DNA from 3 places in the Streptomyces lydicamycinicus genome. Region 3 is predicted to be linked to each of the others. Evidence: riboswitches for the same ligand, from Rfam matches in the RefSeq annotation. Region 3 holds a riboswitch; each other region holds the start of a gene.
The links. A riboswitch is a leader RNA that binds a small molecule or an ion and turns the genes downstream of it on or off. The one in region 3 is predicted to bind cobalamin.

Region 1 (5,385 bases), on a different contig from region 3:
CCCGCTGCCGTACGAGCCGCTCGTCGACGGGTCCGCGACCCCCTCCACCGGCCGCTTCACCCTCACCTTCAAGAGCGGCGACAAGGCCGGCGCCTGCTTCACCGTCACCGCGGGCAACCGCACCGACGGTCCCTGGACGTACACCACGGAGGCCGGCAAGAAGATCTCCGACACCTGGAACACGTCCTACTCCAAGGACGTCTATGACCTGTCCGTCCACGGCCCGAACGGCTTCCTGCGCACCTTCAAGGGCAACGGCAAGAAGACCGGGCCCGAGGTGACCGCCCGCCATGACAAGACGGCCGGCTGCGTCGAACTCACCCTGACCAACCCCGGCCGCACCGACTGCCATCTGACCGTCACCCAGGCCTACGGCGGCCCCGCCGAGACCTACCCGGTCCGGGCGGGCGCCACCGTCAAGAAGTCGGTCGACCTGCGGGCCAGCAAGCGCTGGTACGACCTGTCGGTCACCTCCGACACCGACCCCGCCTACCTGCGCCGGTTCGCCGGCCATGTGGAGACCGGGGAGCCGGGTGTGAGCGACCCGGCGATCATCACGGGCTGAGCCGCCGACGGGTCGGGACCGGCGCCCCCACGGGTGCCGGCCCCGGCCCGTACGGTCAGGAAGCCCCGCCGGGCAGACCGCCGCGGATCTCCCGGGCCGCGGTGACCAGGTTCTCCAGGGCGGCCCGCACCTCCGGCCAGCCACGGGTCTTCAGACCGCAGTCCGGGTTGACCCACAGCCGCTCGGCGGGGATCGCGGCAAGCCCCTTGCGCAACAGGGCCGTTGCCTCGGCCGCGTCCGGGACGCGCGGCGAGTGGATGTCATAGACCCCGGGGCCCACCTCGCGCGGATAGCCGGCCGTGGCGAGCTCCGAGGCGACCTGCATATGGGAGCGGGCCGCCTCCAGGCTGATGACATCGGCGTCGAGGTCCTCGATGGCCCGGAGGATGTCACCGAACTCCGCGTAGCACATATGGGTGTGGATCTGGGTGGCCGGACGGACCCCGCCGGTGGTGAGGCGGAACGCCTCGGTGGCCCAGGCCAGGTACGCGGCGTGGCCGGCCGCCCGCAGCGGCAGCGTCTCGCGCAGCGCGGGCTCATCGACCTGGATGACCGAAGTGCCCGCCGCCTCCAGGTCGTTGACCTCGTCGCGCAGCGCGAGCGCCACCTGGCGGGCGGTGTCGCCCAGCGGCTGGTCGTCGCGGACGAAGGACCAGGCGAGCATGGTGACCGGGCCGGTGAGCATGCCCTTGACCGGCCGCTCGGTGAGCGACTGGGCATAGCGGGTCCAGCGCACCGTCATCGGCTCGGGACGGGAGATGTCCCCGGCCAGCACCGGCGGCCGGACGTAACGGGTGCCGTAGGACTGCACCCAGCCGTGCTGGGTGGCGAGGTAGCCGGTCAGCTGCTCGGCGAAGTACTGGACCATGTCGTTGCGTTCCGGTTCCCCGTGCACCAGGACGTCGATCCCGGCCTTCTCCTGGAAGGCGAGCACCTCGCGGATCTCCGCCGAGATCCGCTCCTCGTACCCCTCGGCGTCCAGCCGCCCGGCCCGCAGATCCGCCCGCGCCGTGCGCAGTGCGGCGGTCTGCGGGAACGAGCCGATGGTGGTGGTCGGCAGCAGCGGCAGCCGGAGGTGCGCGCGCTGGGCGGCGGACCGCTCGGCGTACGGCTGGGAACGGCGGCCGTCGGCCTCGGTCACGGCCGCCGCGCGGGCGCGCACCGCCGGGTCATGGGTGAGTGCCGAGCCCGCCCGGGAGGCCAGGTCCGCGCGGTTGGCGGCGAGTTCGGCCGCGATGGTGTCGGTGCCCCGGGCCAGACCGCGCGCCAGCGTCACGATCTCCGTGGTCTTCTGCCGGGCGAAGGCCAGCCAGCGGAGGATCTGCGGGTCGATGTCCCGCTCGGCCCCGGTGTCCAGCGGGACGTGCAGCAGCGAGCAGGAGGACGACACATCGACCCGCTCGGCCAGCCCGAGCAGCGTGCCCAGGGTCGCCAGCGACTGCTCGTAGTGGTTGATCCAGATATTGCGGCCGTTGACGACACCGGCGACCAGCCGCTTGCCGGGCAGTCCGCCGACCGCCGCGAGATCCTGGAGGTTGCCGGCCGCGGGCCCGGTGAAGTCCAGCGCCAGACCCTCGACGGGTGCCTTGGCCAGCACCGGCAGTGCCTCGCCCAGCCGGTCGAAGTACGAGGCGACCAGCAGCTGCGGGCGGTCGGTGAGCGTGCCGAGGTCCCGGTAGGCGCGGGCCGCGGCGTTCAGCACGGCGGGGGAGCGGTCCTGGACCAGCGCCGGCTCGTCCAGCTGCACCCAGTGGGCACCGGCCGCCCGCAGATCGGCGAGCACCTCGGCGTAGACGGGCAGCAGCCGGTCGAGCAGCGTCAGCAGGTCGAAGCCGGCCGCGACGCCGGGCGCGGGCTTGGCCAGCAGGAGGTAGGTGACGGGCCCGACGAGGACCGGCCGCGCGGCGAGCCCGAGGCCGAGTGCCTCCGTCAGCTGGGCGACCTGCTCGGCGGAGTCCGCGGCGAAGACCGTGTCCGGCCCCAACTCCGGTACGAGATAGTGGTAGTTGGTGTCGAACCACTTGGTCATTTCCAGCGGCGCCAGGTCCTGGGTGCCGCGGGCCATCGCGAAGTAGCCGTCCAGGGGATCGGCGGCCACCGCGGCGCGGTGCCGCGCCGGGATCGCGCCGACCATCACGCTGGTGTCCAGGACGTGGTCGTAGTACGAGAAGTCGCCGGTCGGCACCTCATGGACACCGGCCCGGGCGAGCTGCTCCCAATTGGCGCGGCGCAGCCCGGCGGCGGTGGTACGGAGCGCCTCGGCGCTCACACGGCCCTTCCAGTAGCCCTCGATGGCCTTCTTCAGTTCACGGTTCGGCCCCTGACGGGGGTAGCCGTGCACGGTCGCTCGTGCTGCCGCGGCTGCGGACCTGCTGGTCACGGAACTCTCCTTCGCGAGTCTGTCTCCATGGACCACGGGACGGGTCGAGGGCGCGAAGGGACGGCAAACCCGGCGGGACCCGGCGCTCTTCCGCCGGCCGTGCCCGCCTGAGTGTCCGCCGACCCGCCCTCGAGGTCACCGAGATCACCCCGCGCACCGGTCGCGCGGGGGCACTGGCAGGTCTTCGGACTCGCGGGCGCATCCGCCGAAGGCGGACATCTACTGGCCGTCGCTTCCCAGACCCGGCCGGGCCCAGTGCGTATGACGGCGGTCGTTCCCACTCACCGCTGCGGGGCAGTCTCGGAATTCCACCGGGTTCCCTCTTACGACGCGCCTGCCTGGCGGGCAGGGCGAACCAGTCGCACCGGCCACCCTAGGCGCTGCCGCCCGGATCGGACACCGCGACCGGATCTCCCGTAGGTGACATCGGCCACCGTGGGGAAGGCAACGCGCCCCCGCCCGCGGTGCCGTGGCTTGCCCTGGAGTGCGCTCCAGCTCCTAGCGTGGGCGCACGACTTACCGCTGTCGTTGAACGAAGGGAACCTCGTGCGCTACACACTGTTCGGCAGGACCGGTCTGCGGGTGAGCGAGCTGAGCCTGGGCGCCATGACCATGGGCGACGACCGGGGCCGGGACGCCGCCGAGGACACCAGCGGCCGGATCCTGGACGCCTACGCGGACGCGGGCGGCAATTTCATCGACACCGCGAACATCTACACCGGCGGCGCCTCCGAGCGGACCCTCGGTGCGCTGCTGGAAGGGCGCCGGGACCGCTTCGTCCTGGCGAGCAAGTACACCTGCATGACCCACCAGGGCGATATGAACGCGGCGGGCAACCACCGCAAGAACCTGGTGCGGTCGGTGGAGGCGAGCCTGGACCGGCTGCGCACCGACTACCTCGATGTGCTGTGGGTGCACGCCCGGGACAACTTCACGCCCGTGGAGGAGGTCATGCGGGCGCTCGATGACGTGGTGCGCTCGGGCAAGGTGCTCTACATCGGCGTGTCCGACTGGCCCGCCTGGGAGATCGCCCAGGCCAACACCCTTGCCGAGCTGCGCGGCTGGACCGCGTTCGCGGGCTCGCAGCTGCGCTACAACCTGCTGGAGCGGACGCCGGAGCGGGAACTGCTCCCGCAGGCCCGCGCCTTCGATCTGGCCGTGCTGGCCTGGGCACCGCTCGCGGCCGGCAAGCTCACCGGCAAGTACCGCCGAGGGGAGACCGGCCGGCTGGCCACCATGGACGACGGCGCTACCCCGAACCACCACGAGGAGGAGACCCTCACCGCGGTGCTGGAGGTCGCCGAGCAGGGCGGCTGGAGCCCCGCGCAGGTGGCCCTGGCATGGCTGCGCAGCCGGCCCGGCAACATCGTTCCGATCGTCGCCGCCACCAAGGAGAGCCAGCTGGCCGACAACCTCGGCGCCGTCGACGTCACCCTGGACGCCGACGCGCTGGACCGGCTCGACCGGACCAGCGAGGTGCCGCTGGGCTTCCCGCACGACTTCCTGCGGCAGCCGGGCGTCATCGAGAACGTCTACGGCGACCGCTGGGCCGAGATCGAGGACCGGCGCTCCACCTACCGCCGTACGGCGAGCGAGATCCGCTGACCGGACGCCCCGACGCCGGACGCCGCCGCCTGAACAGTCAGGCGACGGCGTCCGTTTCGCTACCGCGGGAGCGCGGGCCGGGTCAGCGCAGCGCGCTGCGCTGCTGCCACTGCTGCCAGCTCTCCTGCCAGACCTCCAGGCCGTTGCCGACATCGGTCTTGTTGGTGTTGGTGGTGCCCTTCACCTCGACCGTGGAGCCGATCGTCAGGAAGTCATAGGCCCTCTTGGCGTCCGAGGTGGTCATGCCGAAGCAGCCGTGGCTGTTGTTCTCCACGCCGATCGACTTGTTCCACGGGGCGGAGTGCAGGAAGGTCCCGGACGCGGTGAGGTGGGTGACCCACTTGGAGTCCAGGCTCCACTCGTCGCCGTGGCCGATGGTGGAGGAGTCCATCGTCTCGGCCGCGTTCTTGCTGCGTACGGTGTGCACGCCGCCGCGGGTCGGGTCCTGCGGGGAGCCGGCGGAGCCGCGGATGCTGCCGACGTTCTTGCCGTTCTCGTACATCGTCATGGTGTGCGAGGGGACGTCGATGACGGCCTTGTGGTCGGCGCCGATGCGGAAGCTGAAGTTGTAGTCCCGGGCGAACCAGCCGCCGTCACCGGAGTTGATGCCGGACAGCGCGCCCTGCACGGAGACCTTGGTGCCGGACGGCCAGTAGTCCTTGGGCCGCCAGTCGATCCGGTCCTTGCCGGAGTAGTCCTTGACCCAGCCCCAGGAGCCCTCGACCTTCGGCTGGGTGGTCACCTTCAGCGCCCGCTCTATCTCGGCCTGCCGGTCCTTGGCTATCGGGTTGTCGAAGAGGATCGAGACCGGCATTCCGGTGCCCACGGTCGTCCC
Region 2 (5,385 bases), on a different contig from region 3:
CCGGGTGCGGGCCGTGCCGCTCGGCGAGGTCGGCGGACGCCTCGTAGGCGGCGAGCATGATCCGCTCGGAGATACGGGTCGACAGCTCCTGCGCCTCGGGCGAGTCGAAGGGCAGCCGCAGCCGGAAGAAGACGTCCTGGAGGCCCATCAGGCCCAGACCGACCGGGCGCCAGCGGGAGTTGGACGTCCCGGCCTGCTCGGTCGGGTAGAAGTTGATGTCCACCACGCGGTCGAGGAAGGTCACGGCCGTGCGGACGGTCGCGTCCAGCCGCTCCCAGTCCATCTCGCCGTGGTCACCCAGGTGCGCCGCGAGGTTGACCGAACCCAGGTTGCAGACCGCGGTCTCCCCGTCGTTCGTCACCTCCAGGATCTCCGTGCACAGGTTGGACGAGTGCACGACCTGGCCGGGCTCGGCGGTCTGGTTGGCGGTGCGGTTGGCGGCGTCCTTGAACGTCATCCAGCCATTGCCGGTCTGCGCCAGGGTGCGCATCATGCGGGAGTACAGCACCCGGGCGGGGATCTGCTTGAGCGCCCGGCCCTCGGCCTCCAGCTTCCGGTAGGCGGCGTCGAACTCGTCGCCCCACAGGTCCACCAGCTCCGGGGCGTCCGAGGGCGAGAACAGCGACCAGTCGGCGTCCGCCTCCACCCGGCGCATGAACTCGTCCGGGATCCAGTGCGCGATGTTCAGGTTGTGCGTACGGCGCGCCTCCTCACCGGTGTTGTCGCGCAGCTCCAGGAACTCCTCGATGTCCGCGTGCCAGGTCTCCAGGTAGACGCAGGCCGCGCCCTTGCGCCGGCCGCCCTGGTTCACGGCCGCGACCGAGGCGTCCAGGGTGCGCAGGAACGGCACGATGCCGTTGGAGTGCCCGTTGGTGCCGCGGATCAGCGAACCGCGGGCGCGGATGCGGGAGTACGACAGACCGATGCCGCCGGCGTGCTTGGAGAGCCGGGCGACCTGGTGGTAGCGGTCGTAGATCGAGTCCAGCTCGTCCAGCGGCGAGTCCAGCAGATAGCAGGACGACATCTGCGGGTGGCGGGTGCCGGAGTTGAAGAGGGTGGGGGAGGAGGGCAGGTAGGACAGCGAGCTGGTGAGCCGGTAGAGCTCGGCGACGTCGTCCAGCGCGCGGTCGCTGTGGTCCTCGGCGAGACCGCAGGCCACCCGCAGCAGGAAGTGCTGCGGGGTCTCGATGACCTGACGGGTGGTGGGGTGCCGCAGCAGGTAGCGCGAGTGCAGGGTGCGCAGCCCGAAGTACCCGAAGCGGTCGTCGGCCCCGTCGGCGAGCGCCCGGTCGACCAGCGCGTCCAGCCGGGCGGCGTGCGCCCGGACGAACTCCGCGGTCTCGTCGGCGATCAGCCCCTCGCGGTGGCCGACCTCGACGGAGGCGGAGAAGGCGACCGCCCCCTGTCCGGCCGCCTCCTCCGAGATCGCGAGGGTGAGCAGCCGCGCCGCGAGCTTGGAGTACTGCGGCTCGTCACCGATCAGACCGGCCGCGGCATCGGTGGCCAGCGACCGCAGTTCGGCCTCGTCGGAGCCGGCGTGCCGGCCGCGCAGGGCGGCGGCGGCCACCTTGCCGGGGTCGGTCGCGGTCAGGTCCTCGGTCAGCTGGGTCAGGGTGCGCAGCAGGGCGACACCCGGCCCGTCCTCGCCCGGTCCGCCGTCGGCGGTACCGGGAGGCGTGGCCACCACGGGCGGCACGACCTCGGCGTCTGACGCGGGCTCCGTTGGCGCGATGGTCACGCGATGCTCTCCCTCACTCGGCGGGGGCCGGGAGGGGCGGGCACGACGGGCGCACGCGAGCATGCGGCACCCCGAGACGGCAGGGGTGCGCGGGCACACCGCGCGGCGTCCACCGGCCCAACCCTCGGGGCCCGGACGTATCGACGACCGCACCCCTTGCGGTGCGGACGTACCGTCGGCAGGTCCTCGGACTACACGGGCACGCGCCCAGGGCCGGTATCCGCCCGGCCGAGCGCGCTCCTACACCGTTGCGGGACAGTTCCGGATTCCCACCGGATTCCCCTGCGGCGACAGCGAGGACGAGCATACATGTGGGGGTGGCCCCTCAAGTGCACCCCCACATCTAGTGTGTCGTGAGTGATCACACAGTGCCTGTCAGTGGCCTTGGCTATGGTCGGTGACAGTTCTTTGTTCCGTCCCGTGGAAGAAGGAGAAGGCCTCATGACCGCGCTCGCCGGCCGGCCGCACATCATGGAGACCGAGCATTTCGAAGAGGCCGCCCGGATACTCGCCCGCTTGGAAGAAGGCGCGCGGTTGGAACTCATCGACGGGAAGGTCAAGAACGGCGAACGCCAACGGGCCGCCGCGCCCCGGAGGGTACGCGACGGCCCGTTGCCGGAAGCCGGCCGACCGGTGGCTCAGTGGCCTGCCGGTGCCTTTTCCGTGGCCGGCGGCAGTTCCACGGCGACGCCCTCGTCGCCGGCGTCCGCCGTGTAGTCGGCGGGGCTGGTCTCGTCGATGCCCTCGGGGGCCTTGGCGGCCTTGAGGGCGAAGGTCAGGACGACGGTGACCACGACGTTCAGCACGAAGGCAGTCAGACCGATGTAGCCGATCTCACCGATGCCGGGGATCTCCGCGCTGGAGCCGCCGAAGTGCTTCTGGGTCGGGCTGGCGACGCCGTAGGCCGCGAGCGTGCCGTAGAGCATGCCGACCGCCCAGCCGGCCAGCAGCGCCCAGCGGTGGAACCAGCGGGTGAAGAGGCCGCCGACCAGGGACGGCATGGTCTGGAGGATCCAGATGCCGCCCAGCAGCTGGAAGTTGATCGCGACGGTCTTGTCCATGGTGAGGACGAAGACCAGCGCGCCGACCTTCACCAGCAGCGAGACCAGCTTGGCGACCTTGTGCTCCTGCTCGGGCGTGGCGCCCGGCTTGAGGAAGTCCTTGTAGACGTTGCGGGTGAAGAGGTTGGCCGCGGCGATCGACATGATGGCCGCGGGCACCAGCGCGCCGATGCCGATCGCGGCGAACGCCACACCGGAGAACCAGCTCGGGAACATGTCCTCGAACAGCTGCGGGATGGCCAGCTGCGGGTTGCCCTGGATGTCCGTGCCGGCCTTGATCGCCATGAAGCCGAGCAGCGCCAGCAGGCCCAGCATGAGGGAGTACAGCGGCAGGATGGTGGTGTTGCGGCGGATCACATTGCGGCTGCGCGAGGACAGCGTCGCGGTGATCGAGTGCGGGTACATGAAGAGCGCCAGCGCCGAGCCGAGCGCCAGGGTCGCGTACGCCCACTGGGCGTTGGGGCCGCTGACCAGCTCGCCACGCGGTTTGCCGGGCACGGCACCGGGCTGGGCCAGCGCCTTGCCGGCCGAGTCGAAGATCGCGTCAAAGCCGCCCAGCTTGATCGGGATGTAGATGATCGCCACCGCGATGACGAGGTAGATCAGCCCGTCCTTGACGAACGCGATCAGCGCCGGCGCCCGCAGCCCCGAGGAGTAGGTGTACGCGGCCAGCACGGCGAACGCGATCAGCAGCGGCAGGTCCTTGACGAACCAGTTGGTGTGCTCGCCGCCGCCGATGCCCATCACGTCCAGGACGGCCTGGATGCCGACCAGTTGGAGGGCGATGTACGGCATCGTGGCCAGGATGCCGGTGAGCGCCACGGCCAGTGACAGGCCCTTGGAGCCGAAGCGGCCGCGGACGAAGTCGGAGGTGGTGACGTAGCCGTGCTTGTGCGAGACCGACCACAGGCGGGGGAGGAAGGTGAAGATCAGCGGGTAGACCAGGATCGTGTACGGCACGGCGAAGAAGCCGGCCGCGCCCGCCGCGTAGATCGCCGCAGGGACGGCCACGAACGTGTACGCGGTGTAGAGGTCCCCGCCCAGCAGGAACCACGTCACCCAGGTGCCGAAGCTGCGGCCGCCCAGCCCCCACTCGTCGAGGTTGGCGGACTCCTCCGCCTTGCGCCAGCGGGCGGCCAGGAAGCCCATGACCGTCACGGCCAGGAAGAAGAAGACGAAGACGGCCAGGGCGACGCCGTTGATGCCCTGGGTCTGGGAGGCGGCGAGCGCGCTCGTGGGAGTCACTGGTCCGCACCGCCCTTGCGGGCGCGCTGCTCACGCTGCACGAGCTTGTAGGCGAGGGTGGTGAGCGCGGTCGAGATCAGCACCCACAGCATCTGGTACCAGTAGAAGAACGGGATCCCGATGATCGTCGGCTCGATCTTGGCGTACGAGCTCACCCACAGCATCGCCACGAACGGAGCGATCAGGCAGAGTCCGGCCACCACACGCGTGGGCGTGACGACCTGTCTGCGAACCGGTGATGCGGCTGACTGGGTCATGACCGTGGCTCCGTCCCCTGGCTGTCTCCTGTGCGATCGGCTGGAAATCTATGGCAGGGCAGTGGCACGCGTCACTAGCTGTCCGCATATCGGTATCAAGAATCCACCCGGCCGCGACCTGCGCCGCCGGCCCCAGGGGGCGGACCCGGCGGCGGCAGGGCAGGGGAAGGCCGGGCGGAGCGCTGTCCGCCCGGCGCGGGTCCTGGGTCAGTCCGTGGGGCGTTGCAGCCGGGCGACGAACTTGTAACGGTCGCCGCGGTAGACCGAGCGCACCCACTCCACCGGCTGCCCCTGCGCATCGAGCGAGTGCCGGGAGAGCATCAGCATCGGCAGTCCGACATCCGTGCCCAGCAGGCCGGCCTCGCGCGGGGTGGCGAGGGAGGTCTCGATGGTCTCCTCGGCCTCCGCCAGCCGGACGTCGTACACCTCGGCCAGCGCGGTGTAGAGGGAGGTGTACTTGACGAGGTTCCGGCGCAGCGCGGGGAAGCGCTTCGCCGACAGATGGGTGGTCTCGATGGCCATCGGCTCACCGCTGGCCAGCCGCAGCCGTTCGATGCGCAGCACCCGGCCGCCGGTGGCGATGTCCAGCAGGCCGGCGAGCCGGTCGTCCGCCGTGACATAGCCGATGTCCAGCAACTGGGAGGTCGGCTCCAGGCCCTGGGCCCGCATGTCCTCCGTATAGGAGGTCAGTTGCAGGGCCTGGGAAACCTTGGGCTTGGCGACAAAGGTGCCCTTGCCCTGGATGCGCTCCAGCCGGCCCTCGACCACCAGCTCCTGGAGGGCCTGACGCACCGTCGTGCGCGAGGTGTCGAACTCCGTGGCGAGGGTCCGTTCGGGCGGGACCGGGGTGCCGGGCGGCAGGGTCTCGGTGATTTCCAGCAAGTGCCGCTTGAGCCGGTAGTACTTGGGCACCCGTGCGGTCCGCGTGCCGCCGTTCTCGGCGCTGCTGCCCCCGTCCGTGTCCATGACCCGCCTCTCCGACTCCTGTCGTGCTGCCGTCACCGGCGCCTCCGTACGTAGCGGCTCACATCGTGGCACGGGTGGGATTCCCGCGCTCCCTTACAGGCCCCGGCCCGCCGGATGT
Region 3 (5,385 bases):
GGGCGAAGGTCATCGCCACCACGACCGCGACGCCCGCCTCATAGAGCGCACCGGGCAGGGACTTCAGGAGCCGGGCCGGATTGGCGAGCGCATTGGCGGCGCCCACACAGATGAGGAGAGTGGCCAGTTTCAGTCCGTCGTACAGGGCGAAGACCATGCCCTCCGCGGTGACCCGGCCGCCGATCCGGACGCCCTTCGCCCAGTCCGGCAGCGGTACTTCGGGCAACGTGACAAGGGTGTGCGTACCGGGGATCGGCGAGCCGAGGAAGAAGGCGAAGACCAGCCGGATGACGATCACCACCAGCCCGAGTTTGACGAACGCGCCGTACGAACGGGCCCAGGGCGCATCCGTACGACGTGCCGCGACGACATACCCGGCCACGCCCACCAGCAGCCCCAGTAGCAGCGGATCGGTGGTGCGGGAGGCCGCGGTGGCCAGGCCCAGCGCCCATAGCCACCAGGCGCCGGCGTGCAGCGCGGTGGTACGGGTCGCCTGCGGGGCGCTCATCCGCGTCGGCGGCGTGCCTGCCACACCGCTGCCGCACCCAGGGCGACAACGGCCGCGGCCCCGCCCAGCAGTCCGGCGGACGGTCCCCCGTCGCCGCTTCCACCGCCCCCGTCGGCACGGTCCTGCGCCGCCCCCGCGGACGGCGCAGCGGAGGACGCGGAACCCTTCGCTCGGCCCTTCGTTCCGTCCTTCGATCCGTTCACCGCCTCCGCGCAACCCGCCTTCGGGTAGCCGGCGATGGCACACAGCAGGGCGTTGGCGTCATAGCGCAGCGGCCGGGCGACCGCCGCCAGCGCCTCGCCGGCCGAGGCGTCCTCCGGCACCTGCGCACACTCCGACCTCGCCGCCGGCGGCCGCTCGCCGGCGGGCGCGTCCGCCGCGGTGCCGAAGTCCAGCACGATGCCGATCCGCTTGCGGCCGTCCTTGGCGGGGGTGTCGCGGCAGATCGCGTCGAAGTCGGCGGCCGGGCGCGGCTTACCGGCCCCGGCGGAGTCGGCGCCGACGGTGAAGCGGAAGCCCTCGACCGCGCCGTCGGCCGGCCGCTGAGTGGCCGGCCCTTCGGTGGCATACGCCCAGGAGCTGCCCTTGCCGTCCCAGAACGACCAGTAGCGGTACTCCTGCGCCTGCGCGGGCCCGGCGGCCAGGCCGGTGACCGTACCGGCCAGCAGTACGGCGCCGGCGATCCTGGTCCGCCGCATCAGAGCTGATTCTTCTTACGGCTGCTCAGCAGGAACCCGATACCGGCGCCGATGGCGAGGCCGACACCGATGACCCACCACACCCCGATGCCGCCGCCGTCCGTGGTGTCGTCGGCGTCCCCGGTGTCCTTCTGCGCCGCGGCGGCCGGCTCGGGGCCGGTGGCGTTGAGCGCGGCCACCAGGTCGGTGCCGCCGAAGGAACGCGGGTCGGTGCCGGTGGCGTGCGCGGCCAGCACCAGCTGGGCGTAGGCGGCGGGCCCGTTCTGCTTGGCCCAGTCCGTGGCGTTCTTCTCCAGCCACTTCAGCGGCTTGGCGGCAGCGGCACCGTGCCCGCCGGCCGCCAGCGCCACCACGGCGTCGGCTGTGTTGCCGACATCGGGCTGCTTCTCGGCGCCCGGCATCGCGGAGAGCAGATGCTGCCCGTTCTTGTCGAGCTGCGCGACGAGGTAGGCGTCGCCGCCCGCCGCGGCCCGCTCCGGATCGTCCTTCTTCGCGTCCCCGCCGTCCTTGCAGTTCAGCGGCTTGACCGGGGCGTCTGCCCGCTGGTCCGCGGGCTCGACGACAAAGCCCTTGCCGAGCGCTCCGGTCGCGGCGGCCGCGGTGGCGTCGGCGTTCGGGGCGGCGCCCTTGAGCTGGAAGGTGAACGCGCCGCGCTCGCCCTCCTTCGCGTCACAGCCCAGCTGGAAGGTGAGCAGCCCGTCGTACGGGGTCTTGCCGCCCTTCTTCGAGGTCACCGACCGCGGCTTCTCACCCGCCGCCGCGAGCGCGCCGATGACCACGGACGTGGAGTTGGCGTCGCTGGCCGAACCGGGCATCGAGCTCCAGCCGCCGTCGTCGTTCTGCACCGATTTCAGCCAGCCCACGGCCTTCTGCACGGAGTCGCCGTGCCCGCCGAGCGCGGCCAGCGCCTGCACCGCGGCGGCCGTCTGGTTGGTGTCCCGCATGGTCTTGGCGTCACAGGACTTGCCGGGCTCGGCGCGGAAGGCGGTGAACGCGCCGTCGGCGCACTGCTGCCCGACCAGCCAGCGCACGCCGGACGCGGCCGGCCGCACCCCCACCGTGTCCTGCGCAAGCAGCGCGAGCGACTGCCGCCACACCCCGTCGTACTGCGGGTCCTTGGTGCCGTACAGGCCGTCCGGCAGCTTCTTGGGGGACGCGGACGGGGCAGCGTCGTCGGCGTACGCGGCGGGGGCAGCGGCCGCGCCCAGCACCGCCGCGGCCGCCAGCGCCGTGGCGGCGCGGCGCGCCAGGAAGGCGACGGGGTGCGTCAGGGGGGCCTGGTGAGCCATGGAAGCCATGGGGGCCATCGGGTCGGTGCCTCTCGGGTCGGGTCGCGGCGATGTACGCAGCCGTGCTCGGCCGACCGCCCGCGCGGCGATCCCCTTGGATCGCGGACGCGACGGCACCGGGCTCAGCTCCGTATACCTCGACGGTGCCGCGCACCGGCCGCCCCTGTGGCGGACGGTTCCGGTGGCGGGAGCCTTGGTCGTGCCCCCTCGGGTGTTCCGGCTCGTACGGCCGTCCTGCCGGGCCAGCCGGCGCGGTACGGACGGGCCGTCCTCACGGTTGCGGGTCAGCGCCGGATTTCCACCGGCTTCCCCCGATCGGGTACGGATGAAGTTGTCCCGCACACCTTAACCGGCACCCGGCGGGCGCTCGCTCGCACGTACGAGCCGACGAAATCCGGCACGAGCGGGGCGGAGCGGCGCGCGAGCCGCGCACAGGACGGGCGCACCGGCGCCGGGTATGGGCGGACGGACGGGCACCGGGCACGAGCAGGGCAGGAGCCGGGCGCGAGCACGGCGGGGTCCGCGCACGGGGCGGGACCGGAAGTCGGTCACCGAACCGGCCGCGCACCGGCCGGCCCCGACCCCGCCCCCGGCCGCCGGGTACACAGCAACAAGAAGCTGCACGAACCAGGACAGCGGCAACGCGAGAGGCCCGCCCCCTCACACCGCCTGATACCGCACCGGATCCGACCCCGGCACCCACTCCGCCCGCCCCTGCTTCACCAGCCGGCGCAGATGGGCCTCGGCCTCCGAGACGGCGATGTTGCGGGATCCGTAAGGGATCTGCTCCCACGGGCGGTTCCACTCCATGGCCATGGCGAGCTGCCAGACGGTGCGGGGTTCCTGGAGCAGGGATCTGAGCTGGGCCAGCCGCTCTTCGTGGTGGGCGATGAGCGTGCGCACCCGGCCGCCGGCGTCGGTGAAGGCATGCTGATGGGCGGGCAGGACCTCGGCGGGGTCGAGCCGGCCGACGCGTTCGAGGGAGTCGAGGTAGTCGCCCAGGGGGTCGGTGTCCTCCCCCGAGCCCTCCATGCCGTGCGGGCCGGGCGGACTCCCCTCGTCGTCCGGGGCCTCGTACAGGCCGATGTGCGGGGTGATGCCGGGCAGGAGGTGATCGCCGGAGAACAGCCGGCCGAAACCGGGCGTCCGTGCCGAGGGGTGTTCCTCCTCCAGGTGGAGGCACACATGGCCGGGGGTGTGTCCGGGCGTCCAGATGGCGCGTACCCGGCGCCCCGGCAGGTCGAGCAGTTCGCCGGGGTCGATGCCGCGGTCCGGCAGCGCGGCCTGCCGGCCGGGCAGCTTCCGGCCGTTCCCTGTGGCGCGGGCCTTCCGCAGGGGCGCCAGATGGTCGTCCGGTGCGCCCGCCGCCGTGAGCTTGGCGAGCAGGTAGTCGAGCCACTGGCCCGGTTCGGCCGCGCGGGTGCGGCGGACCACCGCGGTGTCGGCGGCGTGCATCGCGATCCAGGCGCCGCCGGCCTCCCGGACCTTGGCGGACAGGCCGTGGTGGTCGGGGTGGTGGTGGGTGATCAGGACGCCGTGGAGGTCGGTGAGGGCGAACCCGCAGGCGGTGACGCCGGCGACGAGGGCGTCCCAGGAGTCCGGGTCGTCCCAGCCGGTGTCGATGAGCACCGGCCCGCGGTCGGTCTCCAGGAGGTGGACGAGGGTGTGGCCGAGCGGGTTGTCCGGGATGGGGACGGCGATGCTCCACACCCCGCCCTTGTGGTCGGTCACCTGCGCGGTCATCCCGGTCCCCTCTCGGTGTGGCATACACCCGGTACCCGGCCTCACTATAACTAGAACTGGTTTCAAAGCGGCTTGAAGTACCCCTCCGGACAGGGTGAGTTGGGATTCGGCCGGTGCCGTGGACTCCTCCAACTAGAACTGGTATCAGTTCCTGAGGAATGAGTCGCCTGATGCCTCGTCAGTAACCGTGCCCGAGGCACCTCGGCAACGACAGCGAACCGGTACCGAAAGCGAACCGGCAACGACACCGAACCGGCAACGACAGCGAACCGGCAACGACAGCGAACCGGCAGGGACCGCCGGAACAGGCGGCCGACCCGCAGGAGGCGGCAGCGATGAGCGACCTCGTCGAGCACGGAAAGCTCTACATAGGCGGTGAGTGGGTCGATCCGGCCGGCCGGGACACGATCGAGGTCGTCTCGCCGCACACCGAACAGGTCATCGGCCGGGTGCCGCACGCCTCGCGGGCCGACGTCGACCGTGCGGTGGCCGCGGCCCGTACGTCCTTCGCGTCCGGGGTGTGGGCGAACGCCCCGCTGGCGGACCGGATCGCGGTGGTGACCCGTATCAAGGACGCTTTCGCGGCGCGCAGCGAGGAGATCGCCAAGGTCATCAGCGCGGAGAACGGCACCCCGTTCACCTCCGGCGTCATGGTGCAGTCGCTGGCCGCGATGCTGGTGTGGGACGCGGCGCTCACGGTGGCCCGCGACTTCCCGTTCGAGGAGCGGCGGGGCGGGGTGCTGGGGCCGCTGCTGGTGCGGCGGGAACCGGCCGGGGTGGTCGCGGCCGTGGTGCCGTGGAACGTCCCGCAGTTCACCGCCGCAGCCAAGCTCGCGCCGGCGCTGCTGGCCGGCTGCTCGGTGGTGCTGAAGGTGTCACCGGAGACCCCGCTGGACGCGTATCTGCTCGCGGAGATCGCCACGGGGGCCGGGCTGCCGGCGGGGGTGCTGTCGATCCTGCCGGCGGACCGCGAGGTGAGCGAGTACCTCGTCGGGCACCCCGGGGTGGACAAGGTGTCGTTCACCGGCTCGGTGGCGGCCGGAAAGCGGGTGATGGAGGTCGCGGCCCGCAACCTCAGCCGGGTCACGCTGGAGCTCGGCGGCAAGTCCGCTGCGGTGATCCTGCCGGACGCGGATCTGGACGCGGC

Region 1: it holds a riboswitch for cobalamin, as region 3 does, so the genes downstream of both, metE (5-methyltetrahydropteroyltriglutamate--homocysteine S-methyltransferase) here and TU31_RS13985 (SCO2321 family membrane protein) in region 3, are expected to answer to the same signal.
Region 2: it holds a riboswitch for cobalamin, as region 3 does, so the genes downstream of both, TU31_RS03150 (ribonucleoside-diphosphate reductase subunit alpha) here and TU31_RS13985 (SCO2321 family membrane protein) in region 3, are expected to answer to the same signal.

The regions. Positions count from the first base shown of each region.
Region 1 covers NZ_BBNO01000008.1:273,310-278,694, reverse strand. Annotated here, with positions in the region: gene TU31_RS27510 (phosphocholine-specific phospholipase C) at 1-565, shown strand, start outside; gene metE (5-methyltetrahydropteroyltriglutamate--homocysteine S-methyltransferase) at 621-2,945, opposite strand; cobalamin riboswitch at 3,118-3,305, opposite strand; gene TU31_RS27500 (aldo/keto reductase) at 3,492-4,550, shown strand; gene TU31_RS27495 (L,D-transpeptidase family protein) at 4,633-5,385, opposite strand, start outside.
Region 2 covers NZ_BBNO01000001.1:729,844-735,228, forward strand. Annotated here, with positions in the region: gene TU31_RS03150 (ribonucleoside-diphosphate reductase subunit alpha) at 1-1,738, opposite strand, end outside; cobalamin riboswitch at 1,899-2,051, opposite strand; gene mctP (monocarboxylate uptake permease MctP) at 2,377-4,002, opposite strand; gene TU31_RS03165 (DUF3311 domain-containing protein) at 4,041-4,301, opposite strand; gene TU31_RS03170 (GntR family transcriptional regulator) at 4,509-5,267, opposite strand.
Region 3 covers NZ_BBNO01000004.1:169,218-174,602, reverse strand. Annotated here, with positions in the region: gene TU31_RS13995 (CbiQ family ECF transporter T component) at 1-508, opposite strand, end outside; gene TU31_RS13990 (SCO2322 family protein) at 505-1,206, opposite strand; gene TU31_RS13985 (SCO2321 family membrane protein) at 1,206-2,513, opposite strand; cobalamin riboswitch at 2,685-2,844, opposite strand; gene TU31_RS13980 (Strvi_7410 family MBL fold metallo-hydrolase) at 3,156-4,238, opposite strand; gene TU31_RS13975 (aldehyde dehydrogenase) at 4,574-5,385, shown strand, end outside.